One region of the Dermacoccus barathri genome, then DNA from elsewhere that is predicted to be linked to it. Evidence: predicted binding sites of a transcription regulator. Region 1 holds the regulator's gene; each other region holds the start of a gene.

What was found. Region 1 encodes LexA, which represses DNA repair genes until DNA is damaged. Its sites were predicted from a motif close to TCGAACANNTGTTCGA; they were not measured.
Region 2: IM689_RS02865 (acetoacetate decarboxylase family protein) is a predicted target of LexA. The motif match lies at 3,359-3,374, and genes of this name have one in related genera.
Region 3: IM689_RS10485 (phosphorylase family protein) is a predicted target of LexA. The motif match lies at 5,527-5,542, and genes of this name have one in related genera.
Region 4: IM689_RS03200 (HNH endonuclease signature motif containing protein) is a predicted target of LexA. The motif match lies at 6,014-6,029, and genes of this name have one in related genera.

What each region holds. Positions count from the first base shown of each region.
Region 1 is NZ_JADCTK010000004.1:285,247-292,904, forward strand. Features, by position in the region: gene nrdR (transcriptional regulator NrdR) at 1-435, opposite strand, end outside; gene IM689_RS09375 (LysM peptidoglycan-binding domain-containing protein) at 683-1,096, opposite strand; gene lexA (transcriptional repressor LexA) at 1,363-2,082, shown strand; gene IM689_RS09385 (Sir2 family NAD-dependent protein deacetylase) at 2,096-2,935, opposite strand; gene IM689_RS09390 (LysR family transcriptional regulator) at 3,005-3,922, shown strand; gene IM689_RS09395 (ComEC/Rec2 family competence protein) at 3,972-6,350, opposite strand; gene IM689_RS09400 (ComEA family DNA-binding protein) at 6,347-7,213, opposite strand; gene IM689_RS09405 (DegV family protein) at 7,370-7,658, opposite strand, start outside.
Region 2 is NZ_JADCTK010000001.1:589,950-597,607, forward strand. Features, by position in the region: gene IM689_RS02845 (nucleotidyltransferase domain-containing protein) at 1-158, shown strand, start outside; gene IM689_RS02850 (HepT-like ribonuclease domain-containing protein) at 155-478, shown strand; gene IM689_RS02855 (cytochrome P450) at 619-1,911, opposite strand; gene IM689_RS02860 (glutamine synthetase family protein) at 1,942-3,294, opposite strand; gene IM689_RS02865 (acetoacetate decarboxylase family protein) at 3,512-4,312, shown strand; gene IM689_RS02870 (GAF domain-containing protein) at 4,447-5,565, shown strand; gene exaC (acetaldehyde dehydrogenase ExaC) at 5,684-7,207, shown strand; gene adhP (alcohol dehydrogenase AdhP) at 7,256-7,658, shown strand, end outside.
Region 3 is NZ_JADCTK010000005.1:59,449-67,106, forward strand. Features, by position in the region: gene IM689_RS10460 (DUF6049 family protein) at 1-652, opposite strand, end outside; gene IM689_RS10465 (NUDIX hydrolase) at 670-1,149, opposite strand; gene IM689_RS10470 (CCA tRNA nucleotidyltransferase) at 1,291-2,742, shown strand; gene IM689_RS10475 (putative glycolipid-binding domain-containing protein) at 2,832-3,557, shown strand; gene IM689_RS10480 (peptidylprolyl isomerase) at 3,700-4,395, opposite strand; gene IM689_RS10485 (phosphorylase family protein) at 4,472-5,419, opposite strand; gene IM689_RS10490 (sugar ABC transporter substrate-binding protein) at 5,564-6,544, shown strand; gene IM689_RS10495 (biotin/lipoyl-binding carrier protein) at 6,727-6,945, shown strand; gene IM689_RS10500 (ABC transporter permease) at 7,068-7,658, shown strand, end outside.
Region 4 is NZ_JADCTK010000002.1:22,121-29,778, forward strand. Features, by position in the region: gene IM689_RS03175 (isoprenyl transferase) at 1-31, shown strand, start outside; gene IM689_RS03180 (PhoH family protein) at 186-1,613, shown strand; gene IM689_RS03185 (hypothetical protein) at 1,785-2,210, shown strand; gene coaA (type I pantothenate kinase) at 2,292-3,254, opposite strand; gene glmS (glutamine--fructose-6-phosphate transaminase (isomerizing)) at 3,379-5,232, shown strand; gene IM689_RS03200 (HNH endonuclease signature motif containing protein) at 6,040-7,575, shown strand.

The DNA of each region.
Region 1 (7,658 bases):
GCGCAGGTCGGCGACGGCGTCCTCGAAGTCAGTCAGTGACTCGAAGGCCTGGTAGACGGACGCGAACCGCAGGTACGCGACATGGTCGAGTTCGCGCAGCGGGCCGAGGATCTCGATGCCGACATCGTGGGCGTCGATCTCCGCAGCCCCCTTGGAGCGGATCGACTCCTCCACCTGCTGAGCGAGGACGGCGAGCTGATCGTCGGAAACCGGGCGGCCCTGGCAGGCCTTGCGCACGCCCGACATGACCTTGTCGCGAGAGAAGGGTTCGCTCACACCGGAGCGCTTGACGACCGTGAGGCTCGCGGTCTCGACGGTGGAGAAACGCTTGCCGCAGTCGGGGCACTGGCGGCGACGCTTGATGCAGGTGCCGTCCTCGGTCGAACGGGAGTCGACCACACGGGAGTCGGCGTTGCGGCAGAAGGGACAGTGCACGTGCCACGCCTCTCGATCGCAGGATTCCACCGCCTCGTGACGGTATGAACCCCAACACCGGCATCGCGGTAATTCTTCCGCAAACAACCACATGTTGGGGGCATTAGGGCGCCTATGCCCTACATCTAGGAATCCTAGGTTGCGTTGGCGACCGCTCGCAACCGTGTCGGCAAACCCGGCGCACCAACCCCAGCAATGACGCGGAAAAGATGTGCGGCTCGCCCCAGCGACACGCCGAGGGGGCCGCTCAGCCTGCCGGAACGAGAATTCGCTGGCCGGCCTGAACGTGCATCGAGCTCATGTTGTTGGCCTCCTGGATGGCCACGACACCACGGTCGTTACGCAGGGACGGCAGCTCACGAGCGGCGATCTGAGAAAGGGTCTCCCCGTCCTTCACCGTGACCGACGTCGCGCCACCGGCAGGGTTAGCTTCGGCCACGGCCTTGGCCGCAAGGAGGCCACCGCCGACGAGAACCAGAAGCGCCAGAAGGGCGGCGAAGCGACGGCGAGCGAGAACGGCACGACGCGTCAACGGGGCGCGCCGCGTGCTACGACCACCCTCAAGGGAATCGACGACCGCAGGCCCCGACGGAACGAGGTGCAGGTGACGACGGGGGCTCGGCGCGACCGCCGGGGCGTCCAGACTGGGCACAGCACTCATGTTCATTCCTCCTGACTCGGCGCGGATGCATCGAACATCCGTGCGATAGAACAACTGTACGACACAAACGTTCGAAAGCAAGGCCGTCGGCGGCGTGTTTCTCGTACATGTTTGCGAAAACTGTGTACGGTGGTGCCTACGTTGATCCCGAACGCTCACACCGAATCAGCGGCCACCGACAACCCCGGAATTCCGGGGAGAATCAGGGCTCCGCACCGAGGTCCGCGTCCGCGAGATCACTGTTTTCGTCGATGTGAGGAGACGCCATGGGTGAGGTCCACTCCATGAACAACCGCGCGAAGGGCAAACTGACCCCGCGCCAGCAGAAAGTGCTCACCGTCATCCGGCGCTCGGTCGACGAGCGCGGTTACCCGCCGAGTCTGCGCGAGATCGGTGAGGCCGTCGGGCTGACGAGCCCGAGCTCCGTCGCACACCAGCTCGCCACGCTCGAGCGCAAGGGTTACCTGCGTCGCGACCCCAACCGCCCTCGCGCCATGGAGGTCGTCTCTCCCGACGACGGCGCCGACACCCGCGGTTACCGCGGAGGCACCTCGGTGCGTGCAGCGTCCGAGAGCACGTACGACGAGACCGACTCGGGCAACGAGCGTCCGCAGGCCTCCTTCGTCCCCGTCGTCGGACGCATCGCCGCCGGCGGGCCGATCCTGGCCGAGCAGGCCGTCGAGGACGTGTTCCCCCTCCCCCGTCAGATCGTCGGTGACGGCGAACTGTTCCTGCTCAAGGTCGTCGGCGACTCGATGATCGAAGCCGCCATCTGCGACGGCGACTGGGTCGTCGTGCGCCAGCAGCCGGAGGCGTCCAACGGTGAGATCGTGGCTGCGCTGCTCGACGGCGAGGCCACCGTGAAGACGTTCAAGCGCACGAACGGCAAGACGTGGCTCCTGCCCGCGAACGAGAACTACGAGCCGATCGACGGCGACGAAGCCAGCATCATGGGCAAGGTCACGGCGGTGCTGCGCAGCGTCTGACTTTCGCCCACCCTCACGTCGTCGCGTTCGCCTCGGTCTGCACCTGCAGGCCGAGGCGTTCGCATGTCGCGGTGAGGGTGGCACCAAGCGGTTCGTGCAGCACGAGATCGGCGCGCTCCGAACCGCGCATGCTTCCCAGACCGACCAGGGCCACGGGCTTGCCCGACTTAAGCGCGGCCGAGACGAACCGGAAGCCCGACATCACCTTGAGCGAACTTCCGAGAACGAGAACCGCCCGTGACAGTTCGAGCTGCGCGTAGCAGTGCTCAACCGTCGCGGTGGGCACGCTCTCGCCGAACATCACGACGTCGGGCTTGACGACGAGCGAGCCGCAGTGCGGACATGCCACGAGGACGAAGGCATCCTGCGCACTCCGGGCAACCTCGGCGTCTCCGTCGGCCAACAGGGCCACGTCGCGCGGGAGGTTCGGGTTGGCGTCGCGGATGCGCCCCTGGAACTCCGCTCGATCCGAGCGGCTGCCGCACTCGACGCACTGCACCGAGGAGAGCGAACCGTGCAGTTCGAGGGCGTCCGCTCCGGAGGCCGCATGAAGACCGTCGACGTTCTGCGTCACGAGGTGTTGCACGAGACCTGCGCGCTGCAAGGCTGCAACAGCGTGGTGGCCGCCGTTGGGCCGAGCCGCGGCGAAACGTTCCCACCCGACGGCGCTGCGAACCCAGTAGCGTCGGCGCGCGTCGTCCCCGCTGAGGAACTGCTGGAACGTCATGGGAACCGTTCGGCGGGTGCCGTCAGGCTTGCGGTAGTCGGGAATGCCCGACTCGGTCGAGAGACCCGCCCCGGTGAGCACGAACAGGTCGCCCTGCGCGACGAACTCCGCCAACTCTGCAGTCACAGGTGGCCCCTCTCATACGACGATCGATAGAAACTACAACATCCGATAACGCCGGGTTATTCTCTACGGATGATCGACGCCGCCGGCCTTCGGGTCATGAAAGCCATTGCCCAGGAGGGTAGCTTCACCGCTGCCGCTGCTTCCCTGGGCTACTCCCAGCCTGCCGTGTCCCAGATGGTGCGCCGCTTGGAGGACAAGACGGGCACGGCTCTCGTCGAGCGCCTCGGACGTTCGGTGCGTCTGACCGAGGCGGGCCACGTGCTCGCCCGCACAGCCACTCCGGTGCTCGCCGCTCTCGAGGCGGCGGAGGGCGAAGTGGCCTCGATCGCCGGCCTGAGGGCGGGACGAGTGCGCCTCATGGCCTTCCCCTCGGCCTCGTCGACCGTCGTCCCACGAGCGCTGTCGCTCGTCAAGCAGCGCTACCCCGACGTTCAGGTCACCTTCGCGGAAGCGGAGCCGCCGGAGTCACTCGCGGCGCTTCGGGCGGGAGATTGCGATGTTGCAGTCGCGTTCTCCTACGACGGCGACGAGATCGCGGCACACGCGGAGGATCTCGAGGGGCTCACCACGCTCGACCTGCTCGAGGACGAGGTGCGCCTCGCCGTACCGGCCGATCACCCGTTTGCGGGAAGGGGCTCCGTGTCGATGGAGGAGCTCGAGTCCGCGTCGTGGATCGCCGGATGCCCGCGCTGCCGGGGCCACCTGCTCTCGCTCGCCACCTCGGCGGGTTACACCCCTGACGTCGCGTTCGAGACCGAGGACTACGTCACCGTGCTCGGACTCGTGGCCGAGGGGTTGGGCGTGGCCCTCATCCCGGAGCTCATCCTGCGTTCGACCCAGCACCCCCGCGTGGCCACCATCGCCATCGAGCCGGCGAGCCGTCGTTCGGTTCAGGCTGTCACCACGCCCGACCTCCAGCGTGTGCCGGCGGTCAAGGCCACCCTCGACGCGCTGCGGGAAGCAACCGACGCTCTGCCGAACCTGTAGCCGGTTCCCTCCGGCTCGCGAGTGGAATCTCCTACGACTCTCACCGGTGTCATCTCTGCGGTTCGACCGTGAGCGATCTACCGACGGGTACGACGTCGAGGTCTCCTGAAAGGTCCGTTCGGTAGACGGCTGTTCCGCTCTGGGCGAGTAACGACAGGAGCGATTCCTTCGGGTGTCCGTAATCGTTGCCCTCCCCCACCCCGATGAGGCCGACCCGCGCCGAAGCCGCCCGATAGAGCCCGGCACTCTGGTTCGCGCTGCCGTGGTGAGCGACCTTGACGAGGTCGTAGGGACGCGACGCTGCTCGGCGCGTCACCTCCCCGATGCACGCGGCCTGCGCCTCCCGTTCGACGTCGCCGAGCATGAGCGCATGCACGCTCGGCGTCGCCACATCGAGCACGAGGGAAGCATTGTTGACCGGCGAACCCGCCGCCAACGCTCGGCGCGGCCAGAGGACGTCGAGCACGGCGTCACCGACACGGACCTGCTGACCCGGTGCGAGGCGTTGCGCAACCTTCCCGTGACGGCGCAACACCTGCGTCGTCTGGGCATCGGCATCCCTCTCCCCTCGCCCACCACGAGGGCTCGAGCTGTGGCTCGTCAGCCACGTCACGAAGACCTCGACCGACGGCTGCCGCTCGAGTACGGCCCCGAGACCATCGACGTGGTCGGCATGCAGGTGAGTGAGCACGACGGCGTCCACGCGCGTCACGCCGTGACGATCGAGGCACCCGGTGACGTCGCCTTCCTCGGGTCCGGTGTCGACGAGGATCGCCGCCTGCTCGCCGGTGCGTACCAAGGCGGCATCTCCCTGCCCGACGTCGCACTGGGCATACAGCCACCCCGGATCTGCGCGTCCCTCCCCGGGGATCGGAAGCCACAGGGCCGCGGGGACGAGCGCCACCAACGTGACGGATGCCCATCCTCGAAGGCCGAGCCACGGGACGATTCGCCACCCGAACAGGAGCGCCGCGAGGAGGATGACGGCCAGCACGATGCCAGGCGCTCCGCTCGGCCACGGCAACGAGCCCCCTGGCACGGACGCGGCGACGTGCGCAATCGTGGAAATGGCCCAGGCGGGAAGACCCGCCGCCCACACGAGCAGATCGGCCAGAGCCGGGACGAGTGGCGCCACGAGCAGAACGACCATCCCCGCGAGCGTGGCCGGTGCGACAAAGGGCTCCGCGAGAACGTTCGCCGGCAGGGAAACGAGCGACACGGCACCACTCAGCGCCACGAGGATGGGCAAGCACAGCGCCTGGGCGGCGACGGGAATGAGACACAGTTCGATTGCGTGGGTCAGCTTCGACGACGGCGTTTGCGGCAACCGTTCCGTCAGGGCGTTCGCCCATCGCTTCGCGAAGAGCACGAGGCCGAGCGTGGCGAGCGCCGAGAGCGCGAACCCCGCACTCACGGCGAGCCACGGATCCCACATGAGGAGCAGCGTGATGGCCGCCCCGAGCGCCGGGCAGGCAGCTTTCGGTCTGCCCCACGACGTGCCGAGCAAGCCGACGATGCCCATCGCTCCGGCACGGACAACGCTCGGATCCGGATGGCACACGAGCACGTAGAGGAGGACGACAAGAAGAGCCACCACTGTGCGGGCGCGCCGACGCAGACCACACCAGGACAGACACCACGACGCCGCGACGAGCACGATGGTGACGTTCGACCCGCTCACCGCGTTGAGGTGCGACATGCCCGTGACGCTCATGTCGTCGTTCAACTCGGTCGAGATCGCGGCGACGTCACCGACGACGAGAGCCGGCACGAGGCCGCGCGGGTCGTCCGGGAGGTTTCGAGCCGCGTGCGACAGACCCCGGCGCAAGACTTCGAGTTGTGCGATGACCGGTGGCGACCCGTCAAGGACATGAGGTCCACCGCGCGCCACGAGCAGCGCCTGGGCAGACCCGAGCCGTTCCGAGGGCGCGAGTCTGCCCTTCACATCGAGCCGAGCTCTCCACGGCACGGTCCGCCACCGCCCGTCACCGATCAGGACGACCGGCGTCGCCACGTCGACCCGCGTTCCGCGGGCCTGGACTCGGTGCACGGTGAGGGGAACGAGATACCGCGTCTCCGCAGCGCCCGGCCCCTTAGGTTCAAGGGCGCGGGGTTGCCCCGTGACGACGGCCTCGAACGTTCCGCTGGCTCGTTCGGCCGCCAACTCGGCGAGCGGCCCCTGACGTTGGTGAGCGAGTTGTCCTCCGGCCGCCGTGGCGATCAGCGCCGTGACGACCGCACAGAAGGCAACGCCCACGACGAGCGCGCGCCGAACCCGCGACAGGAACAGCGCTCCCCCCAGCGCTGCGGCGGCGAGCGCCACCACGACGACCTCGGTGGCCGAGGCTCGTAGTGCGAGCAACACGGCGAGCACGCCCCAGCCACAACATGCCGCGCCGAGCAGCCGGAGGTCGTGCTCGCTCCTCACACCGTGACCTTGGAGCGCAGCCGCTCCAGGGCCTTGTCACCGATGCCGCTGACCTCACCCAACTCCTCGACGCTCGAGAATCGGCCGTGTTCCGTGCGCCAGTCGAGGATTCTCTGCGCGAGGACCGGCCCCACTCCGGGCAGGGTGTCGAGCGCGGCCGCGTCGGCCGTGTTGAGATTGACGAGGGCGGACGCCCCTGCAGAGGCCCCCGGGGTTCCCGGTGTGATGGCCGCTGCACCCGCTGACGGTTGACCACCCGCCGGAGCCGCGGGCGGGCTGGGAACCGGCGGGGACTCCCCCGGCCTCGGCACGATGACCTGCTCTCCGTCGGCGAGTGGCCGCGCGAGATTGATGCCGGAAGCATCGGCTCCCTTCAGCCCACCGGCTGCCCTGACGGCGTCCTCGACCCTGGCGCCCGGTGTGACCGTGACGACGCCGGGAGTGCGCACCGCCCCGACGACGTGGATATTGAGCACCGAGGGCGACGCCGCAGCGGCGGGGGTGGCCGCTGTCGAGGCAGCGTTCGTGGGCGCCGCGGCAGCGCCCGATGGGGTGCTCGACACTGTGGCACGACCCGCGACCTGCAGCGGTTTGGCTGAAGAGCCAGTTGCGGCGCTCGATGTGTCCGGCGTGAGCATGACACGCACACCGAAGACGAGAGCAGCGAGCAGTGCACACAGTGCAACCACGACAACGGCCGTGCGTGACGGCGCCCAGCGAGCCTCGTCGAGCGGAGCAGGAGGGCGGATGAGCCGTCGGGGCGTGCGCTCCGGCTCAGGGGTCCACGCGGGTTCACGACGTGCCCGTTCGATCTCCGCGAGCACTTCGTCGAGCCGGTCGTCGCTGTCGTGTCGAGTCGTCATGGCGTGACGCTACGAAGGCCTCCGGAGTGAACACCATCCTGCGCCGCTTGAGCCTGTGGAAGCGCCTGCAGCGACAGTTCGGGGGCATGCGCAGGCATCACGCCTGTGGATGAAAGCTCGGACGCTGCCCGCCCGGCTCACGACGGAATCAGACCGTCACGCGGCGTCGGTGTCCCCGTCCGGGTCGGCCTCCGACGAATCCTCCGGCATCCGCGCCACGGCCACGCCGATCGCCCCGCTGCCGATGTGCGCCGTGACGGCGGCGGCCAGCGGTGCCTGCACGATGGGTTCTGCCCAGGTCACCGGCTCTGCTCCGTCAGTGTCCTTCTCCGCCGATTCCGTGAGGAGCCCCGTGAGTCGCTCGGCAAGGTCCTGTCGCGTCACGGAGTGCACGGCGCAGACGACCGGGCCCGGTCCGAGGGCCCGCGCCTCCGCAAGCGCCCAC
Region 2 (7,658 bases), on a different contig from region 1:
TGGCGGACCTCAGCCTCGCTGACCTCAGCCTGCTCGACCTCGAGCGCCTCCAGTCACGACTCACCGAAGAAGTGGGCGCGACAGTGGAACTCACGCCCGACTCGGGGCTGAGGCCCTACCTACGCGAACGCGTCCTGAAGGAAGCCGTTCCGCTGTGAGCCCCACCGGACGCACACCCGCCGAGAACGTTGAAGAAGCCCGCTACCACTTGCAGTTCGTCGTGACCTACCTCGACGAACCCGCTACGCAAGTTGCGCCGGACGCCATCGCCATGCGCCTGTCGGCCGCCCTGGAGGCGATCTCCGCACTGCCCGTCGAGATGCGTGACCGCGTCTGCATGGGCGAGTGGAAGGAAATGTGGGGCATGCGCAATCGAATCGCGCACGGCTACGCACTGACGGACGGACGCCTCCTGCGAACCACCGCAGAACGGGATGTCCCAACCCTTCTGACTCGCCTCGCAGCCGAGCTCACCTGACGATCGGACCGCGCGTCAGCGTGCGTCGGGCATCCCTCGCCCCCCACTCGCGCGAGATGTCGCTCAATGGGGGACAGACCAGGCGCAAAGATCCCCACTCGCGCGATTCGTCGCGCAAGTGGGGATCTTTGGCGGTCGAATCACTCCGCCCAGGTCACCTTCACCGGGAACTTCTTCACACCGTTGACGAAGTTGGAGCGCACGCGCTTCACATCGCCGACGAGCTCGATCTTCTCGATGCGCGGCAGCAGCTCCTCGAGCAGCAGGCGGATCTCGAGGCGGGCGAGGTTGTTGCCGAGGCACAGGTGCGGCGAACCCTTGCCGAACGTCATGTGGTCGACGTTCTTGCGCGTCACGTCGATCTTGTTCGGGTTCTCGAAGACGTCCTCGTCACGGTTGCCCGAGCCGAACCACATGACGACCTTGTCGCCTTCCTTGATCTGCTTGCCACCGAGCTCGACGTCCTTCGTCGCCGTGCGGCGGAAGTGGTAGACCGGCGTCGCCCAGCGCAGCAGCTCCTCAAGGCCGGACTCGATGAGCGACGGGTCCTCCTTGAGCAGCTTGAACTGGTCGGGCTGCGCGATGAGGCCAAGCATGATCTGGCTGATCGCGTGGCGCGTCGTCTCGTTGCCGGCGATGACGAGCAGCGAGAAGTAGTTGTTGAAGTCCTGGTCCGAGAGCGGCACGCCGTCCTCGGGCATCTTGTTCGCGAGGATCGAGACGAGGTCCTTGCCCTCGCCGCCGACGCGCTTGTCACGCAGGTCTCGCCCGTAGTCCCACACGTCCTGCACGGTCGGCGAACGGAACGGCAGGTGGCGGTACTTCTCCGACTCGGGCGAGTCGAGCAGGTGCTGCGTGTAGTCCGGGTCGGTGTTGGCCACCATCTCGTTGCCCCACGCGATGAGCTGCGGCGTGTGGTCGCGCGGCACGTCGAGCAGGCGCGCGAGCACCTGGATCGGGAAGTCGGCCGAGATCTTCTCGACGAAGTCGAACTCGCCGTCGGGCGACGTCTTCTTCGCCTCGTCGATCGTGTTCTTCGTCAGCTCGCGCAGGAACGCCTCGTAGTTCTTGAGGAGGTTGCGCGGCGAGAACTCACGCTGGATGAGCTTGCGCAGCGCCGTGTGACGCGCGCCGTCCGTCTCCAGCATGGAACGGCGGAAGTCCATGAGGTCGTCGTCGACGTCCTCGAGGTTGACGAACTTCTCCGACGTGAACGTCTCGGAGTCCTTGTCGACGGCCCAGATGTCGTCGTACTTCGTGACGGCCCAGAAGCCCATGCCGTCGGACTCCTCGTTCCAGTGCACCGGGTCACCGGCGCGCAGGGCGGCGAACTGGGCCCAACCCTCGTTGTCGCGGAACCGGTCGAGGTTCGCGAGGTCGACGTCCTCGAGCGTGTACTCGCTGCTGGGTGCGGCACCCACGTCAGTGGTCATGTCGGTCTCCTTCAATCGCTGAAGTCTGGATCACAGGTGGTAGGTGTACTCACGGAACTCCCAGTCCGTGATGAAGGCGTTGAAACGCTCGATCTCGTTGCGCTTGTACGCGAGGAAGGTCGTGACGAAGCCCTCGCCGAGCACCTCGCGCATCTCCGAGTCGGCCTCGAGGGCGTCGAGCGCCTCGCACAGGGACGAGGGCAGCTTGGGCGAACGCTCCGGGTCGTAGCCGTAGCCCTCGAGCGCGGGGCCCGGGTCGATCTCGTTCTTGATGCCCAGGTAGGCCGCGGCCAGCGTCGCCGCCGTGAGCAGGTAGGGGTTGGCCGACGCGTCGCCGAGGCGCAGCTCCAGGCGCGACGCCGAGCCACGCTCCGGGGGGATGCGCACCATCGCGCTGCGGTTGTCGAGACCCCAGTCGATGAGCCACGGGGCGAGCGTGTCCGGGCCGAAGCGCTTGTAGGAGTTGATCGTCGGGTTCGCGAGCGCCGCGAGGGCCGGGGCGTGCTTGAGGATGCCGCCGATCGCGTGGTGAGCGACGGCGGAGAGGCCGTTGTGGCTGTTCGGGTCGTCGAAGAGGTGGTTGCCTGCGGCGTCCTGCGTCGAGAAGTGCAGGTGGAAGCCCGAGCCGCCCTCGTCGTTGAACGGCTTGGCCATGAACGTCGCGAGCTTGCCACCGGCGCGCGCCATCTCCTTGACGGCGGCCTTGAAGCGGAACGCGCGGTCGGAGGCGTCGAGTGCGTCGGAGTGCCAGAGGTTGATCTCGAACTGGCCGGAGCTGAACTCGTGGTTCGCGGCGATGACGTCGAGGTCGTAGGCGCCGAGCTGACGCAGCGAGGCGAGCAGAACGTTCTCGGGGTCGCCGCGCAGGCCGGAGACATAGACGTTGCCGGGGCTTTCGCCGTAGCGCGCCCAGCCGGAGTCGTTCGTGTCCGACTCCTCGAGGAGGTAGAACTCGAGCTCCGGGCCGCAGATCGGGGTGCCCGCGATGGAGCTGAACTTCTCGATGACCTGCTTGAGGACGTAGCGCGGGCTCTCGGCGGACGGCGAACCGTCCGGGTTGAACACGTCGGCGATGACGTGGGCGACGCCCGGCTCCCACGGCACGGTCTTGATCGTCTCGATGTCGGGGTAGGCCACGATGTCGGGCAGACCCGCGGCGAGGCCGCCCTCGATGTCGACGACGTCACCCATGGGCGTCGTGCCGTAGACGCTGCGGCAGAACGCGACGCCGTGGCCGGTGGTGCGCTCGAAGCGGTTGACGAGCAGATCCTTGCTGCGGTCGGTGCCGATGATGTCGGAGTAGCCGAGGCGGACGACGTCGATGCCCTCCGCCGCACACTTGCTCATGGCTTCCGCCATGAGCCTTGAGTCGATCTTCGTCATGCCATCGCCTTTCACGCCTTTGTGAGCGAACGCCTCCCCCGACGGTTGCCGTGCCGGGAGTGAGTCAAAAGGTCGTTCGGATCCGAACAGTAACTGTGTGACTCAGGCCACACAACCTCTCTTGATCGGGTAGCCTAGCCGGTGTCGTACGGACACGAACGATTTCGCGGCAACAAACTTGCGGCACGGGCCGCAGACGGTGAAAGGGTGCACGCACATGAGCGACCAGAAGGGCTTCTTCTACCCCCGCACCGCCGGCGGAACCTCGGGCATCATCCCGAGCCCGCCGTGGTACTACTCGGGAGACCTGCTGACGGTCGAGTACCGCACCAACCCGGAGCGTGTGCGCGAACTCCTGCCCGCCCCACTGGAACTCGCTGACGAGGACCCGGGCGCCGTCGCGCTCATCTGGGCCGACTGGCAGAGCTGCTCCAGCTCCCGCGAGGAGCTGCTCGACCCGGTGCGCGCCCAGTACAAGGAGGCGTTCGCCGTCGTCCGCTGCTCGTACAAGGGCAAGACGTTCAGCCGCTGCGTCTACATCTGGGTCGACAAGGACTTCGCGATCGGCCGCGGTCTGCACCAGGGCTACCCGAAGAAGCTCGGCTCGATGTGGCAGACGCGCCCCCACCCCTTCGCGCAGGGTGCGCCGCAGATCGCCGAGGGCGGCATGTTCGGTGCGACGCTCGCCGCCGGCGACCGTCGTCTCGCCGAGGCCGTGCTGACGCTGCGCGAGCCGAGTGAGACGAACGGCTTCGTCAACGGCCACCCGATGGCCCACCACCGCATCTACCCCGACATCGCCCGCGGGGCGACGGGCGACGCCTACAGCGAGCTCATCTCGTCCGGCGCGGCCGAGTTCGAGGGCGGGCAGGCGTGGCGTGGTGACGTCGATCTGCGCCTGTTCGAATCGCCCACGGAGGAACTCGCCGCCCTGGAGGTCGACGAGATCATCGGCGGCTACTACCGGCAGATCGGCGTCGTTTGGAACGGCGGCGAGACGCTCGAACGTCTCGTGTGAGCCAGGCGGCTGCGAAGGGCGGCAGCCTGCGTCGCAGATGAGTTCGTGGACACACGGCACGCAGCGTCACGCCGCCGACCCACCCCACCCCGGACGCGTGTAGTGTGAGGTGGGTCACGGCGAGAGGGGAAGGGATGCGGCACAAATCCCGTCCACAGGGTTGCGCCTGCGGGTGCGGCCCCGGCTGCGTCCACGCTCGGCTCGCCGACGCGATCCCCCTCGTCAGTTCGCTGTTGAGCTCGACGGCACGCGACGAGGGTCTCGTCATCGCCATCGCGGACCGCGAGGCACGCCTGCACTACGTCGAAGGAGACTCCCGCGCCCGCAGCCGCGCCGAGAGCATCGGCTTCACCGCGGGGGCGAACTGGTCGGAGGCGCAGGTCGGCACGAACGCGCCGGGCCGAGCTGTGGCCCGCGGCGAAGCGGTCTCCATCCATCGCGAGGAGCACACGCGCCCGGACGTCCACCCGTTCAGCTGCTCCGCGGCGCCGCTCGTCGACCCCGTCACCGGCGAGGTGTTCGGCGCTCTCGACGTGACGGGAGGTGACGCTGCGGCAGACCGGCGCACCCTCGCACTCGTGCAGGCCACCGCGGCCGCGGTGGCTCGTGAACTTCGCCTCGCCGGGGTGCCGGTCGGCCCTCCACCGCACACGAGCGCGCGGCTGCGTCTCGTCCACCACGGCCGCCCCTGCATCGAAACGGGTACGGCCACCCACGCACTCACCGACCGCCACGCCGAACTCCTCGCGACACTCGCGCTCGAACCCCAAGGCCTCAGCGCCGACGAGATCGGGGCCCTCATCTACCCGGACGGCACGCCGCCCGCCACCATCCGCGGCGAATTGCTGCGGCTTCGTCGACGGCTCGACACGATTCCCGGCGCGCCGAACCTCGAAAGCCGCCCCTACCGCCTCACGGGGCCACTGCTCATCGATGCCGTCCAGGTCACGGAGCATCTGCGTCGCGGCGAGCACGACGAAGCCCTCGAGCTGTATCGCGGAGCCTCGCTGACGCACAGCGAGGCGGAGCCCGTCGTCGACCTGCTGCGTTCGACGTCCGGGTCGCTGCGCGAAGCGATGCTCAGTGACGCCACTCCCGAGACCCTTCTGCGCTACCTCGACCTGCCCGAGGCCGCCGATGACGTCGAGTCGTGGCACATGGCACTCACCGTCCTGCCACCGCGCGCGCCACAGCGGGCCATCGTTCTCACGCATCTCGAACAGCTCGACACTCGTCTGCGCCAGGCGAACTGACGCCCGCACAGCGCGTTGCACGGGCAGTGCAACGTTGATGCAACGCAACCCTTCGTAACGTGACGCACATCACGCAACCCCGCGTCACATCCCGCGGGCTCAGGGAAAGGAAGCTGCGATGACGGTCTACGCCAACCCGGGAACCGAGGGCTCCAAGGTCGAGTTCAAGAAGCGCTACGAGCACTTCATCGGCGGCGAATGGGTCGCGCCGAAGAAGGGGCAGTACTTCGAGAACCCCACCCCGGTCACCGGCAAGACGTTCTGCGAGGTGGGCCGCGGCACTGCCGAGGACATCGAGGCCGCCCTCGACGCGGCATGGGCGGCGGCACCGACGTGGAACAAGACCTCGCCCGCGGAGCGGGCACTCATCCTCAACCGGATCGCCGACCGGATGGAGGAGAACCTCGAGAAGATCGCCGTCGCGGAGACGTGGGACAACGGCAAGCCGGTGCGCGAGACGCTCAACGCCGACATCCCCCTCGCGATCGACCACTTCCGCTACTTCGCCGGTGCCATCCGCGCGCAGGAAGGCAGCCTCTCGCAAATCGACGAGGACACCGTCGCTTACCACTTCCACGAGCCGCTCGGCGTCGTCGGGCAGATCATCCCGTGGAACTTCCCCATCCTCATGGCCGTGTGGAAGCTCGCGCCGGCGCTGGCCGCAGGTAACTGCGTCGTCCTCAAGCCGGCGGAGCAGACGCCCGCGTCGATCCTCGTGCTCATGGAGATCATCGAAGACCTGATACCCAAGGGCGTCGTCAACATCGTCAACGGCTTCGGCGTCGAGGCCGGCGCGCCGCTCGCGTCGAACAAGCGCATCCGCAAGATCGCCTTCACCGGCGAGACGACGACGGGGCGCCTCATCATGCAGTACGCCTCGGAGAACCTCATCCCGGTGACGCTCGAGCTCGGCGGCAAGAGCCCCAACATCTTCTTCGAGGACATCGCGCAGGCGGACGACGCGTTCTACGACAAGGCGCAGGAGGGCTTCACCCTCTTCGCCCTCAACCAGGGCGAGGTGTGCACCTGCCCGTCACGCGCGCTCGTCCAGGAGTCGATCTACGACCAGTTCATGGCCGACGTCGTCGAGCGCACGAAGAAGATCAAGGCCGGTAACCCGCTCGACGACTCGACGATGATCGGTGCGCAGGCCTCCAACGACCAGTTGCAGAAGATCCTGTCCTACCTCGACATCGGCCAGAAGGAAGGCGCGAAGGTGCTCACCGGTGGTCGGCAGGCCGAGTTGGACGGCGATCTGGGCGGCGGCTTCTACGTCGAGCCGACCATCTTCGCGGGCACGAACAACATGCGGATCTTCCAGGAGGAGATCTTCGGGCCGGTCGTGTCCGTGGCGAAGTTCGGCACGTACGACGAGGCACTGAAGATCGCGAACGACACCCTTTACGGCCTCGGCGCCGGCGTGTGGTCCCGCAACGGCAACACCGCCTACCGCGCGGGCCGCGACATCCAGGCCGGCCGCGTGTGGGTGAACAACTACCACAACTACCCGGCGCACGCGGCGTTCGGTGGCTACAAGAGCTCGGGCATCGGGCGGGAGAACCACCTCATGATGCTCGACCACTACCAGCAGACGAAGAACCTCCTCGTCTCCTACTCGGAGAACAAGCTCGGCTTCTTCTGAGCCGACCCGCATCACCGATCAGATCGCAACCACACGAAGGGAAGAGTCATGAGCACCATGCAAGCTGCAGTCGTGGACGTCTTCGGCGAAGACCTCAACGTCAAGGATGTGGAACTGCCGGAACCCGGGCCGGGTCAAGCGCTCGTCAAGCTGATCGCATCGGGTGTGTGCCACACCGACCTGCACGCCAAGGACGGTGACTGGCCGGTCAAGCCCGAACCGCCGTTCATCCCCGGCCACGAGGGAGTCGGCGTCGTCGAGAAACTCGGCGAGGGCGTCACCGAACTCGCCGTCGGCGACATGGTGGGCAACGCCTGGCTCGCCTCCGCGTGCGGCACGTGTGAACACTGCCGCAACGGCTGGGAGACGCTGTGCGAGGAGCAGACCAACGGCGGGTACAGCGTCAACGGCTCGTTCGGGCAGTACATGCTCGTCGACGCCACGTTCGCCG
Region 3 (7,658 bases), on a different contig from region 1:
CGATCGCCTTGCGCCACGCCTCGAGGCGTTCTTCGCCGGTGGCCGTGAGGAGCTTCGGGTCGTTCGGCAGGGTGACCGGCACGACGACGGACGCCGACATCCGCGTGAACGTGGCATCCTTCGCAGCCCACGAGACAAAGCTGTGGAGTCTCGTCGTGGGTCGGCCAGCACCGCGCAGTTCGATGCGCAGCGGCAGCGTCGCCATCGTGTAACTGAGGTCGAGTTCGCTCGAGGTGAGGGACAGCTTCACCGTCTCGGAGGCGCCGGGCGCGATCGTCGGCACATCGGCGTCGGCGGACGCCGACGCTCCGAGCGGTAGCTTTCCCTCCTCCCACCGCTGCTGCGCGGCGAGGGAGTCGAGAGGCCGAGTACCCACACGAGCACGCAGAGTGGCTCCGTCGATGGGCGTGTCACCGGTGTTCTCGACGATGACGCTCACGGTGGTGCCGGAACCCGTCGTCGCTGTGGCCGGAGCGCCGCTCGTCATCCACATCCGGACGTCGCCGTTGGTGACGATTCCGGGCCGTGGGAGCGCGCTGACGTTCGAGCGGGGGTTCGGCGGTGCGGCGCTCGCAGCAGGAGCGAGGCCGAGGAGCGCGAGCAGGCAGACGAGGGCCGCCACGAGCGCGCGGGCCGACGCGGAGCGTGTCATCTGGGGGCCGGAACCGATCAATGTCCGGTGAGCCGGGCCCAGGCGGTGGCTGCGATGCGGCGCTCGTTGGGGAAGGTCAGCTGTTCGTGGGCGCGGTCGAGGCGGAACCAGCGCGCGTCGATGGCCTCGTGGTCGGGGTCACCTTCGATGCTGATCTCTCCGCCGACCGCTTCGAGCAGGTAGTGGTGGACCATTTTGTGGATGCGGAAGCCCGGAATCGAGAACCAGTAGTCGATGACGCCGAGCGTGACGAGGGCGCGGCCCTTGATGCCGGTCTCCTCCTCGACCTCGCGCTCGGCCGTCTGCACGAGCGTCTCGCCTTCTTCGATGTGGCCCTTGGGCAGGCACCACTCGACGCGTCCGGCTCGGTTGTGCCGCGCGATGAGAGCGAGATAGGCCTGCTGGTCACGAACGTCGACGACGACTCCGCCCGCAGAAATCTCCTCCAGCGAGCCCAGGCGTGAAGCCCGCTGCATGCGCGACGAGGAGACGGTCATTGCTCCACCTTAACGAGAGCGGCTGGGAAATTCTGGTGCCGCCGGGCCCCTCGATACCCTTGGCCGGTGACGCCTACTCGAGCAGCCTCCGTTCAGCCCGCGCAAAACCGACCGAACGGGTCGGTACCGAGCGGAGCGACGATGCTGGCCGAGGCTGTCTCGCACCTCGAACCGGTCATGCCGATGTTGCGCGAACTGGGTGAACGCTTCACGTCGGCGGGCCACGAGATCGCCCTCGTCGGTGGGCCGGTGCGTGATGCTTTCCTCGCGCGCACGTCGCCCGATCTCGACTTCACGACGTCGGCGCGCCCTGAGGACACCGAGCGCATCGTCGCCGGATGGGCTGACGCGGTGTGGGATCTCGGGCGTGCTTTCGGGACGATCGGCGTCCGTAAGGGCGATTTTCAGGTCGAGATCACGACGTACCGAGCCGACGCCTACGACCGCGAGACGCGCAAGCCGGTCGTCGAGTTCGGCGACTCGCTCGACGACGACCTCGTGCGTCGCGACTTCACCGTCAACGCGATGGCGCTGCGGCTGCCCGACCTCACCTTCGTCGACCCGTACGGCGGCCTCGCGGACATGGCGGCGCGGAGTCTGCGCACACCCACGTCGCCGGAGGTCTCGTTCGGTGACGACCCGCTGCGCATGATGCGCGCGGCACGCTTCAGCTCGCAGCTGTCGTTCGACATCGCTCCCGAGGCGTTCGCGGCGATGACGGAGATGGCCGGCTCGATCCGCATGATTTCCGCCGAGCGGGCGCGTGACGAACTCGTGAAACTCCTCATGTCGCCGGCGCCGCGGCGCGGGCTGACGGCGCTCGTCGACTCGGGTATCTGCGAGTACGTGCTGCCCGAGGTGCCGGCGCTCGCGTTGGAGATCGACGAGCACCACCGTCACAAGGACGTGTACGAGCACTCCCTCACGGTGCTCGAGCAGGCGATGGACCTCGAGGGTCCGCGCGACGTTCCCGGGGTCGAGGAGGCGGAGGTCGTCGAAGGGCCCGACCTCGTGCTGCGCCTGGCCGCGCTGCTGCACGACATCGGCAAGCCGGACACGCGTCGCTTCGAATCGGGCGGCGGCGTCAGCTTCCACCACCACGAGCTCGTCGGTGCGAAGCTCGCACGAAAGCGGTTGCGGGAGCTGCGCTTCGACAAGGACACGATCAAGGCTGTGTGCCGGCTCGTCGAGCTGCACCTGCGCTTCCACGGCTACGGCAACGGGGAGTGGACGGACTCGGCGGTGCGCCGCTACGTCACGGACGCCGGACCGTTGCTCTCACGCTTGCATCTGCTGACGCGCGCCGATTCGACGACGAGAAACAAGCGCAAGGCAGCTCGCCTGCAGGCCACCTACGACGACCTCGAAGCCCGCATCGAGCGGTTGAAGGCCGAGGAGGAACTGGCGGCCGTTCGTCCGGAACTCAACGGCAACGAGATCGCCGAGGTGCTCGGCATCAAGCCCGGCCCGGTGCTCGGCAAGGCCTACCAGTACCTGTTGTCGGTGCGCCTCGACGAGGGAGTCATCGGCAAGGAGGCGGCGGCCGACCGGCTGCGGACGTGGTGGGCCGAGCAGCCTGAGTCGCAGGGCTGAAACCGTGTGTTCTTCGGGTGCCGGCCGAGGTCGCGTGCGTAGCGTGATGGCTGCATGTGTCATCTGCTGATGCGAGAGGGAGTGGCGCGATGACGACGGTTGAGGTGGTCTGGCGCGGGCTGGACGACGAGTCGCGTCTCGACGTCGCGTCGGTCGAGTTCGACGCCGACGGCGGCTTCGTCGCCACGGGGCGGCAGTCGACGGAGCGCTACCGCGCCCAGTGGGATCTCGTCGTCGACTCGTCCTGGCGCACGCGCCTGTTCACGGTCGACGTCGAGGGCTACGCGCCGTCGTCGGCGGCCGAGGATCTCGACGCCCCCGACGAGACCGGTGGCTCCCCCGAGCCGGTGTGGCAGCGCCACCTCAATCTGTGGCGTCGTGACGAAGGGTCGCGCTCCGTGTGGCGGTGCGAGAGCGGCGAATCCGGTGATGTACCGGGCGATTTCGGCCCGATCGGCATCGCAGATGACGCGCTGGAACTCTTCGTCGAGGCCCTCGACGTCGATCTAGCGGGGTGCCCGCTGACGAACACGATGCCGATCCGCCGGCTCGGCGTGGACGCGGCCGGCGTCGGGGAGCGTCCGATCACGACGGCGTGGGTGTCGTTGCCCGACCTCGCCGTCATCCCGTCGGCGCAGGTGTACTCCTCGGGCCCCGAGGGACTTTCGGACATCGCGTCGGCCCTCGACGATCGCGTCGTCTCCGTCGTGCACTACCGCTCGGCAACGCGTGACGTGAGCGTCGACCTCGCCGTCGACGCTCACGGCCTCGTCGTCACCTACCCCGAACTCGCGGCGCGCATCGACGTCGACTGACCCGCTCTCGGTTGCAGCGTGACCACGTCTGAAGCCCGGCCGCTGGTGCGGCCGACGTCTCTCGTGCTCAGTCCGCCGGCGTCGAGCGTGCGGCGGACGCCGTCGGATTCCTCGTCGTAGAGCTCCTCGGGCAACTCGCGGCTCACTTCTCCTCGATCTTCACGCTCGTGATCGTGTGCTTCTTCACGGGCGTGCCTTCCTGTGAACCGTCCTGGTTGCCGTCGGCCTCGATCTTCTTCACGACGTCCATGCCCTTGCTCACCTGGCCGAAGAGCGTGTACTGCGGCGGCAGGGCCGTGCCGGAATCACCGGTGACGATGAAGAACTGTGAGCCGCCGGAGTTCGGCTGGCCCGTGTTCGCCATCGCGATCGAGCCCTCCTTGTACTCGCCCTGCTGCGGGAACTCGTCCTCGATCGTGTAGCCCGGCCCGCCCGTGCCGTCACCCTTCGGGTCGCCGCCCTGCGCCATGAAGCCGGGGATGACGCGGTGGAAGCTCACGCCGTCGTAGAAGTGGTAGCGGGAGAGGACGACGAAGTTGTTGACGGTCTTCGGTGCCTTCTTCGCATCCAGCGTGATGACGACGTCGCCGACGTCCGTCGTCATCGTCGCGGTGTAGGTCTTGTTCGCGTCGATGCACATGGGCGGGGCGTCGTCGAAGCTCTGCTTCTTCTGCGCGGAACCGTCGGCCGGCGGGCACTGCGTCAAGGCATTCGCACTGCCCGAGCCTCCCGAACTCGACGAGCCGGACGACGAGTCGTCCTTGCCGCATCCGGCGAGAGCGAGCGAACCGGCGAGCAGGCCGAGGGCAACGGTGCGGCGGGGCAGCGAGAGGTTCATGCTGCGCAGGGTACTTCGCCGACGCGCGCGGGCGCCGAGAACTGCTGGGGCGACGACGTGTCGTGGCGGTCGCCGATCAGTCGACCGTCACGAGGTGCAGCAGCAGGCCCGCATGACGCTCCGTCGCACGCCGCGCTTCCCGCAGCACGGCCAAGGGGTCGTTCGGGTCGTCGTTCGTTTCGGCCGACGACACGACCGACAGGCCGACCATCTCCATGCCGCGCTCGCGGGCCGCAAGGGCACCCAGCACGGTCGACATCCCGACGCAGTCCGCCCCGGCGTTGCGCAGCATCTTCACCTCGGACGGGGTCTGATACTGCGGCCCGGGAACGAACGCGAAGCACGCGTCACGCAGCGACGGCTCGTGCTCACGGGCGAGTTCGGCAAGGTTCTGCGACCACATGCCGCGCAGGTCCGCGAACTTCGCGGATCCGACGAGCGGCGTCGCGAACGTCGGGTTGAGGTGGTCACGAATGATGAGCACGGTGCCGGGGGCGATGTCGTCGCGCAGCGAACCGCAGTCACTCGTGAACACGACACGCTCGGCGTTGAGTGCCGCCGCAACCCGAATGGGGTGGACGACGGCGTGCACCCCGTACCCGTCGTAGAGGTGCGCTCGCCCGGTCTGGACGAGGACGTGGCGCACATCGCCGGCCACGTCGTCGGTATCGTCCGAACCGATCCGCACGAGGAGAAGTTCGGCACGGTTGTCCTCAGCCGCGGGCTCGACGAAGCCCGGCACGGACGGTGCGTCGGCACGCCACAGCACCTCGACCGACGTCTCTGCGTCGATGTTTCCCGTGAAACCGTCGGCGTCGCTCTCATCTGCGGCGGAAGTCCCCGTCAGCGCGTCCAAGGCTCCGCGCCATCCCGTGCCGAGGATGAGGAGAGCGTCGACGTACTCGACGCCGGAGGCGGCCCGAATGTAGGCGGCGGCCGAGTCGGCCAGCGTCATCGCGGCGTTGAACTCCGCGGCCGCGTCGGTGGGCCAAGAGGGCAATCCGTGGGTCTGGCTCTGCGTCATGTCTTCAACGTAACGCGGCAGCGTGCGCACAGGAGGACTCCCCGGCGGACTCCGGATGTATCGAACCGAGACATTGCGTGGTGCACAATGGACGGCGATACCTCTGGCCGCACATGTGTTCGGCCTGTTCTGGAAGGAACGCCCATGCGTAAGTCCCTGTCGATGGCGGCCGTCGCCGTCCTCGCCACGTCGCTCACCGCCTGCAGTGCGACGGGTGGCCGCAAGGCCGAGGAGCAGGCGTCGATGAACGCCGGCAAGGCCACGACGCCGCGCATGACGGTTGCGCTCATCACGCACTCCGGCCCGGGCGACACGTTCTGGGACATCGTCCGCAAGGGCGCCGAGGACGCGGCGGCCAAGGACAACGTCAAGCTCGAGTACACGGCCGACCCCGACGGCCCGAAGCAGGCGAACCTCGTGCAGCAGGCCATCGACAAGAAGGTCGACGGCATCGCCGTCACCCTGTCGAAGCCCGACGCCATGAAGAGCGCCGTCGACGCCGCCCGCAAGGCCGGCATTCCGGTCGTCGCACTCAACGGTGGTCTCGACGACTGGAAGAAGATGGGCGTCGAGAGCTACTACGGCCAGGACGAGAAGATCGCCGGTGAGGCCGCGGGCGACAAGCTCAAGTCCGGTGGCGCGAAGAAGGTTCTGTGCGTCATCCACGAGCAGGGCAACGTCGGCCACACCGACCGCTGCGCCGGTGTGAAGAGCAAGTTCGCGCAGACGGAGAACTTCTACGTCAACGGCAAGGACATGCCGAGCGTGCAGAGCGCCATCACGAGCAAGCTGCAGCAGGACAAGACGATCGACTCCGTGCTCGCCCTCGGTGGCCCGTACGCGATGACGGCGACGAAGTCGGTCAAGGAATCCGGTTCGAAGGCCAAGGTGTTCACGTTCGACACCTCGAGCGAGGTCATCGGCGCGATCAAGAACGGCTCCGTGCAGTGGGCCGTCGACCAGCAGCCGTACCTCCAGGGTTACCTCGCCGTCGACTCGCTGTGGCTGCGCAAGAACAACGGCAACATCGTCGGTGGTGGCCAGCCGGTGCTCACCGGCCCCGCGTTCATCGACAAGAACAACGTGGCCGACGTGGAGAAGTACGCCAAGAGCGGTCGCCGCTGATCCTCACCCGGACGCATCACGCCTGACGATGCCCGCCGCACCTCACGTCGAGGGCGGCGGGCATCGTCGTGGGTGAGGTTCGACGGGTTCGACGTCTCGCCTGCGCCTTGGGGTGCGACGCGTCCACAGTTACTCGTCGGTGGGACGCGCGGGTAACCGATCGGCTCTGCGACGATGCCAGCATGGCCGCCCAACACATCGCCTCCGACCTCGTCGCCAACGTTCACTCCGTCGCGGTGCGCGTCGGGCAGAAGGTCGAGGCCGGTGAGGAGCTCGTGCTCCTCGAGTCGATGAAGATGGAGATCCCGGTCGTGCCCGAGGAACCCGGCACGGTCGTCGAGATCCGCGTGGAGCCCGGTGACGTCGTGCAGGAAGGTGAGGTGCTCGTCGTCCTGCAGTGACACCGGCCGGGAGGCCGACCCGCTGACGACGAAATGTATCGAGTCGATACACGCGTGACCTACGATGAAGGACGGCGAGGGCGCCCCTTCGCCATGCCCGCACATCGGAAAGGGAGTTCCGCGTGTCGACTCCTGCCACTTCGAGCGACTCGTCGAGCGCTGCCGACGACCGGGTGAGGAACCGCCACGTTCTGGCGCGATACCTCTCCCGCCCCGAGATCGGCTCGCTCTTCGGCGTTCTCGCGATCGCCCTGTTCTTCCTCATCGTGGCCGAGCCGTTCCGCCACATGGCGAACACCGGCACGATCCTCTACCAAGCCGCCACCATCGGCATCATGGCCGTGCCCGTCGCGCTGCTCATGGTCGCCGGCGAGTTCGACCTCTCCGCAGGTGTCGCCGTCACGACCGCCGGAATGTCGGCATCGCTGCTCGCCTGGTACTTCAACTTCCACGTGTGGGCCGCCGTCGGGCTGAGCCTTCTCATCGCGCTCGCGATCGGTGCGATCAACGGTTTCATGCTCAACCGCAGCGGGTTGCCGAGCTTCCTCATCACCCTGGCGACGTTCTTCGTCCTCCAAGGCGTGAACCTCGGTCTGACGCGCGCGGTCACCGGCGGTGTTGCGAGCAACGACATCAGCGACATGGCCGGTTTCGACTCGGCCAAGGCGATCTTCGGAGCGTCGTTCTCGATCGGCCCCGTCAACATCAAGATC
Region 4 (7,658 bases), on a different contig from region 1:
CGCCGAGCGCGAGCGTCGCTTCGGCGGCTGACCGGCGGGCCGGTTCATCCAAGGTTCACCCCTGCGACGGGTGAGGAACACCCGGAACGACACCGGTGTCGTTAGCGTCGCGAGGGAGGGGCGAGAACGCCTCTTGCAGCCCTACCGACGGCGGGGCGCACCGACGAGGGACCCGAGGATCGACGATGACTCTGGCGTACTCCAGCATGAACGGGGGCGCCACCGGCGTCCTCAATGGCCAACTTCTCGATGGCCACCTTCTCGAGCGCGACATCACGACGAAGGACGCCGAAACGGCTCCGCGTGACGGCGACGGACGAGCCGATACGGCGACGAAGACGTACGTGCTCGACACCTCGGTGTTGCTCTCCGACCCGCGGGCCGTGCTGCGCTTCGAGGAACATGACGTCGTGCTGCCGGTCGTCGTCATCACCGAATTGGAGGCCAAGCGCCACCACCCCGAACTCGGCTACTACGCCCGCGAGTGCCTGCGGTTGCTCGACGACATGCGCGTGACGCACGGGCGCCTCGACCACCCGGTGCCCGTCGGCAACGGTGGCACGCTGCGCGTCGAGCTCAACCACACCGACCCGTCGGCGCTGCCTGCCGGCTTCCGCCTCGGCGACAACGACTCGCGCATCCTCGCGGTGGCGGCGAACTTCGCGGCCGAAGGCCACGATGTGACGGTCGTGAGCAAGGACCTGCCGATGCGCATCAAGGCCTCTGCCGTGGGGCTCGACGCCGACGAGTACCGCGCCGACGGCGTGCCCGACTCCGGCTGGACGGGCATCGTCGAGCGCACCGTGAGTGCCGACGACGTGGATCGCCTCTTCGAATCCGGTCGCCTCGCGCTCGAGGACATCGAGGACCTGCCGCTCAACACCGGTGTCGTGCTGACGAGCGCCGGCGGGTCATCGTCCGCGCTCGGCCGCGTCATGCCCGGCGGTGTGCTCAAGCTCGTGCGCGGTGACCGAGACCTGTTCGGCCTGCACGGCCGCTCGGCCGAGCAGCGCATCGCCATCGACGTTCTGGGCGACCTCGACGTCGGCATCGTCAGCCTCGGCGGCAAGGCCGGCACGGGTAAGAGCGCGCTCGCGCTGTGCGCCGCGCTGGAGGCCGTCATGGAGCGTCGCGCGCACCGCAAGATCATCGTGTTCCGCCCGCTGTTCGCCGTCGGCGGCCAGGAGCTCGGCTACCTGCCCGGCAGCGAGAACGAGAAGATGGGCCCGTGGGCGCAGGCCGTGTTCGACACTCTCGGCGCCGTCGTGAGCAAGGAGGTTCTCGACGAGGTCATCGCCCGCGACCTCCTCGAGGTGCTGCCGCTCACCCACATTCGTGGGCGCTCGTTGCACGACGCGTTCGTCATCGTCGACGAGGCTCAATCGCTCGAGCGGAACGTCTTGCTCACGGTCCTGTCGCGCATGGGGCAGAACTCGCGCGTCGTCCTGACGCACGACGTCGCGCAGCGCGACAACCTGCGCGTTGGCCGTCACGACGGGGTTGCGGCCGTCGTCGAGAAGCTCAAGGGGCACTCGCTGTTCGCGCACGTGACGCTGACACGTTCGGAGCGCAGCCCGATCGCCGCGCTCGTCACGGACGTCCTCGCCTCCTGACGGCCGGATGATGCACGTCCTGTGAGCCGCTCGAAGTCGGCGGTGTGGCAAATAGCATCCGACGGGATGGAATCTGTACCGTGAACTGCGTCGCGCGCCCTGGGGGTGTGTGGCCGGACGGTGCGTGACGGGGACGACGCGCCGCCGACTCGATGTTGAGGAAGGCTCACTGTGCGTTTGATCCACCGCAAGGGATTCGCGGTCGTCTATTGGGTGGTCGCGTTCCTGGCCACCGTGCTCGCCATCATCGCCGGTGCTCGCTCGGGCGCCGGTGCTGCGCCCGAGTTCAGCGACGGATCGGGTACGAGCGTCGGCTCGCAGATTCTCTTCGGCCTCGGGGGCGCGGTGCTCGGTGGCCTCTTGGTCGCCGCGATCTTCGCCGGGGTCTGGATCGGCCTGTGGGCCCTCGACCGGCGCGCGAACCCCGAGTTCGACGACCGCGACGACTACGACACGCTCGACGACCTCGATGACGACTTCGACGAGGCCGAGCGCGACGCGCAAGACCAATCTGACGACGAGTTCGCCGAGGGAGACCGCAACTTCGTCGACGAACACGACCTCGACGGTGACGGACGCTCCGCCGTTCGCCGCTGACATCCCCCGACGAAGGCCCCGACTCGCGCGAGTCGGGGCCTTCGTCGTTGCCTGGCGCCGGCGCTCCGGAGCCAGGTTGTGTCAGAGCTTGCGCAGTTTGACGTTCTCGACGTGATGGTCGGCGCCCTTGCGCAGAATGGCGGTGGCGCGGTGCTTCGACGGCTGGACGTTGGCGACGAGGTTGGGCAGGTTGATGCTCTCCCAGATCGCGGTGGCACGGTCGACGGCCTCTTCGTCGCTCAGCTCGGCGTAGCGGTGGAAGTAGGAGTCCGGGTCGGCGAAGGCCGTGCTGCGCAGACGCAGGAAGCGGTCGACGTACCACTGACGGATGTCGCTCTCGCGGGCGTCGACGAAGACGCTGAAGTCGAAGAAGTCGGAGACCGTGAGCGTCGAACGCGACGGTTGTCCGGGCGTCGGGATCGGTGGCTGGAGCACGTTGAGGCCCTCGACGATGAGGATGTCGGGCTGACGGACGACGACCTTCTCGTCCGGCACGATGTCGTAGACGAGGTGGCTGTAGACCGGAGCCTCGACCTCGGCCTTGCCGCCCTTCACCTCGGCGACGAAGCGCACGAGCGCGCGGCGGTCGTAGCTCTCGGGGAAGCCCTTGCGATCCATGATGCCGCGGCGTTCCAGCTCGGCGTTGGGGAAGAGGAAACCGTCTGTCGTGAGGAGTTCGACGCGCGGGGTGTCGGGCCAGCGGGCGAGGAGTTCGCGCAGAACGCGCGCCGTCGTCGACTTGCCCACGGCCACCGAACCGGCCACACCGATGATGAACGGCGTCTTCGCGGGGCGCTCGTCGAGGAAGTCGCTCGTGATGCGGTGCAGGCTCTTCGTCGCGCCTGCGTAAAAGTTCACGAGGCGCGACAGGGGCAGGTAGACGTCCTCGACCTCCGCGAGGTCGATGCGCTCGCCGAGGCCCGAGAGGCGACGCACGTCGTCGGACGTCAGGTCGATGGGACGCGAGTCGTGCAGTCGGGCCCAGTCCTCACGGGTCAGTTCGACGTACGGGCTCGGAAGAGGAGGCAGGTGCGGGCGACTCACCCCGTCATTGTGCCGCAGCCGGGGCGTGTCGGGGAGCCGGTGCGGCACAACGCAGCCCGGCGGGCCGCGCCGCGCGTTCCCGCGTATTCGTGCCGGGGCCGACGCCCCGAGTAGGCTGTCGCCCATGTGTGGAATCGTTGGATACGTCGGCCCGCGCGTCGACGAGCGCGCCCAGACCGTCGTCATGGAGGGTCTCGCGCGCCTGGAGTACCGCGGATACGACTCGGCCGGCATCGCGCTCGTGACCGGTGACCACGTCTCGACGGCGAAGAAGGCCGGCAAGCTGGCCAACCTGCAGGCCGAACTCGAGGCGAACCCGCTGCCCGAGTCGTCGACCGGTATCGGGCACACGCGCTGGGCCACGCACGGTGGCCCCACCGACGCGAACGCCCACCCCCACCGCGGTGGCGCGGACGGCAAGCTCGCCCTCATCCACAACGGCATCATCGAGAACTTCCACCCCCTGCGTAACGAGCTGCTCGCCGACGGCGTCGAGTTCACGTCCGAGACGGACACCGAGGTCGTCGCGCACCTGCTCGCGAAGGCGTACAAGGGTGACCTGAAGGCCGCGATGCTCGAGGTCGTCAACCGCCTCGAGGGCGCCTTCACGCTCCTGGCCGTGCACGCCGACAACGCCGACCAGGTCGTCGCCGCGCGCCGCAACTCGCCGCTCGTCATCGGCCTCGGTGAGGGCGAGAACTTCCTCGGCTCCGACGTCGCCGCCTTCATCGGCTACACGAAGGAGGCCATGGAGGTCGACCAGGACCAGGTCGTCGTCATCACGCCGCAGAACGTCGAGGTCGTGAACTTCGACGGTTCCGCAGCTCAGGGCAACACCTTCCACGTCGACTGGGACGCCGCGTCCGCCGAGAAGGGCGGCTTCGACACCTTCATGGAGAAGGAGATCTTCGACCAGCCCGACGCCGTGCGCGACACGCTGCTCGGACGCACCGACTCCGAAGGTCGCCTCGCCCTCGACGAGATCCGCATCTCCGAGGACGAGCTCAAGAACATCGATCGCATCACCATCGTCGCCTGCGGCACCGCCGCCTACGCCGGCATGGTCGCCAAGTACGCCCTCGAGCACTGGACGCGCATCCCCGTCGAGGTCGCGCTCGCGCACGAGTTCCGCTACTGCGACCCGATCGTTTCCGAGCGCACGCTCGTCGTCTCGATCTCGCAGTCGGGCGAGACGATGGACACGCTCATGGCCGTCAAGCACGCCCGTGACCTGGGCGCGAACACGCTGAGCATCTGCAACACGCACGGTGCGACCATTCCGCGAGAGTCCGACGCCGTGCTCTACACGCACGCCGGCCCGGAGATCGCCGTCGCGTCGACGAAGGCCTTCCTCGCGCAGATCACCGCCTGCTACGTGCTCGGCCTGTACCTCGCGCAGCTGCGCGGCGGCACGTACGCCGACGACGCGAAGAAGGTCATGGCCGAACTGCAGGAGATGCCGGCCAAGATCGACGAGCTTCTCGGCCACCTCGACCGCGTGCGCGAAATCGCCCGCTTCATGGCCGACACGCGCTCGGTGCTCTTCCTCGGCCGCAACGTCGGCTACCCGATCGCCATGGAGGGCGCGCTCAAGCTCAAGGAGCTCGCCTACATCCACGCCGAAGGCTTCGCCGCCGGTGAGCTCAAGCACGGCCCGATCGCGCTGATCGACGCCGGCCAGCCCGTGTTCATCGTCGTGCCCGGCCCTGATACCCCGCACGGTCTGCACGGCAAGGTTGTCTCCAACATCCAGGAGATCCGCGCTCGCGGCGCTCGCACCCTCGTCATCGCCGAAGAGGGCGACGAGGCTGTCGTGCCGTTCGCCGACGAGGTCATCCGCATCCCGAAGTCGGCTCCGCTGCTCGCACCGCTGCTCGCCATCGTGCCGCTGCAGGTGTTCTCGCTGGAGCTCTCCACGGCCAAGGGCCTCGATGTCGACCAGCCGCGTAACCTCGCGAAGTCCGTCACCGTGGAGTGACCCTCTGTTTCGCTGGAAACCGCGTCGTCCCTGTGGGGCGGCGCGGTTTTCGTTTTGTGGGGTTTGGGTGTGGGGGATGGGCGGCGTGATCGCCTGCGATGCCCATGGGCGGGGCGGCGAAGTTGGCGGGATGGATGGTGCTGGCTTGGGTGCCTGGAGACGTGTCCGCTCGCCTTCTTGGGGCACGTCGCCGGTGATTGGGTTGCCTGTCTTTTGGTCGCCGGCCGTGGGTGCTTGGTGCGCGCGTCGTCTTCGTTGGCCTGGTTCCTACTCGGGCGATTGGTCGCGCAAGTGGGGACGTATTCGGCTCGGGGGTACCCACTTGCGCGATGTTTCGCGCTTGTGGGGAACAGCCACTGTCGGGGGCGGCGCGGCCGGGCTATCGTCAGCGGACTTCTTCGGGCGTGGATGTGGTCGGCTGGGGTGCCGGGAGACGTGTCCACTCGTCTTCTTGGGGCACGGCGCTGGTGCTTGGGTCGCCTGTCTTTTGGTCACCGTTCGTGTGCTTGTTATGGACGCGCACTGGCCCCCGTTTGCTTGGTTCCTACTTGGGCGGTTGGTCGCGCAAGTCGGGACGTATTCGGCTCGGGCTTCCCCACTTGTGCGATGTCTCGCGCATTTGGGAGTCATTTTGCGTGTGTTGCTCCTGCGCGTCCGCGCGCCCCGGGTCGACGCCGGCTCCGTGATCCGGACGCTGAGCCTGGTGCCCACGGAGCTGACGGTGCGCGTCGCGGAATGTCTGGGCGGACCGCGAAATTGGGGGAGCGTCCTCTACATCTGTTCGAACAGGTGTACTAAAATGAGTTCATGGAACAGCACCTCGAGATGACCGCCGACGCGGTGTCTCGTATGCCTCGCGAGCGGTTGCTCGCTGCATGGACGGTGCTCACCGAAGCTGTGGTCGAGCAAGCCCTCGTGAGCGTTTCGCCGCTGCTCGATCCGCCCGAGATCGGCGCGTCGCTGGACGAGCGCATCGCCGAGTCGGTGGAGACGGCTCGGCAGCTCGAAGGTGCGGCCGCTGCGGTGCTCACGATTTCTCGTTCCGCTGATGCACTCGTGCGCGTCATGGCCGCCGAGCACGCCGAAGCAGTGCGGCAGGTCGAGGCGCTGGAGTTCGAGCACCTGCGAGACGTGTCGTACCCGCTCGCTCCGGGGGAATTCGCTGGCGACAGCTTCGGACCGGCCCTCGGCATGAGTTCCGGTGCAGCAGGCGCCATGGCCGATGACGCCGCGCAGCTGCGTTGCAGGCACCCCGAACTGCTTCGATCGGCCCTTCGCGGTGAGGTTCGCTTCGCCACGGTTGCCGCGATCGCGTCCGAGCTCGAACATGTCGAGGCTCCCGATCTCGACGAAGTGAACCGCCTTCTTGCGGCCGGCAGTATCCCGACGATGACGGTCGAAGGCGCCCGCCGGCAGACGAAGCGCCTCCTGCGGTCACTCGGTCTGGCGCGGCCCGTTGATCCCGTTGAACAGCGCCGCGAGATGGGCGTGTGGTTCTCCCCGCACCTCGAGTTCGACCAACTCACCGAAATGTGTGTCGTGCTCGACTCGGTCGATGCCGCAACGGTGCGAGCCGCCATCGACGCGAGGGCGCAGTTCCTGCGCGACAACGCGCCGAGAAGTGGTGACGGAGCCGGCCACGGGCTCTTCGCCGGTCCATCCCGCGCCGACGCCTTCGTCGACCTCCTCCTCGGTCAGGCCACCGTCACCACGACATTGCACCTGCGCGTCCTCGTGCGCCCATCGACGTCATCGCCCGCTGAACCTCTGTCGTCGCGGTCTGTTCTCGCTCGCGCGCACGGCTCTACCGGATGCTCCGGGGAGAGCTCTGCCCGCAAGAACGCGGCAGCGTGGTTCGGCGACGACGTTCGCATGCCCTTCGGCGACGTGGAGGTGCCCGGAGTCGGAATCGTCGATGCGGCCACGGTTCGTGCGCTGGCCGGGGCAGTCGGCACGAAGTTCGTCTCTGAATTCGTGGCCGTCGACGGCGAGCGCGTCACAACGCTGGCGACGGTGACCGATTCGTACCGACCGACGACGCTGGTCGAGCGCACGGTGAAGACGCGTGACGGGCACTGCCGCTTCCCGTACTGCACCCGCCCGGCCGACGTCACGGACGTCGACCACGTGATTCCCTTCGCCGAAGGTGGCGCGACGAGCCCGGCCAACCTCCAGTGCCTGTGCCGTCACCACCACCGCGCCAAGACGTTCGGCGGCTTCGCGGTCGTCATGCAGGCGGACGGCGAGTGCCTCTGGGAGTCGCCCACCGGCCACCGTTGGCTGACTCTCCCCAGCGGCCCGACGCTGCCGCAGCCGGCAGTCTTCACAGCCCCAGCCGCCTGACTCAGACAAGCGCGCCCGTGGCTGGGATTCGGCTCCTTGGCCGCAGGCCGGTGACCCGCAGCTGAACAGGAAGAAACGACGCG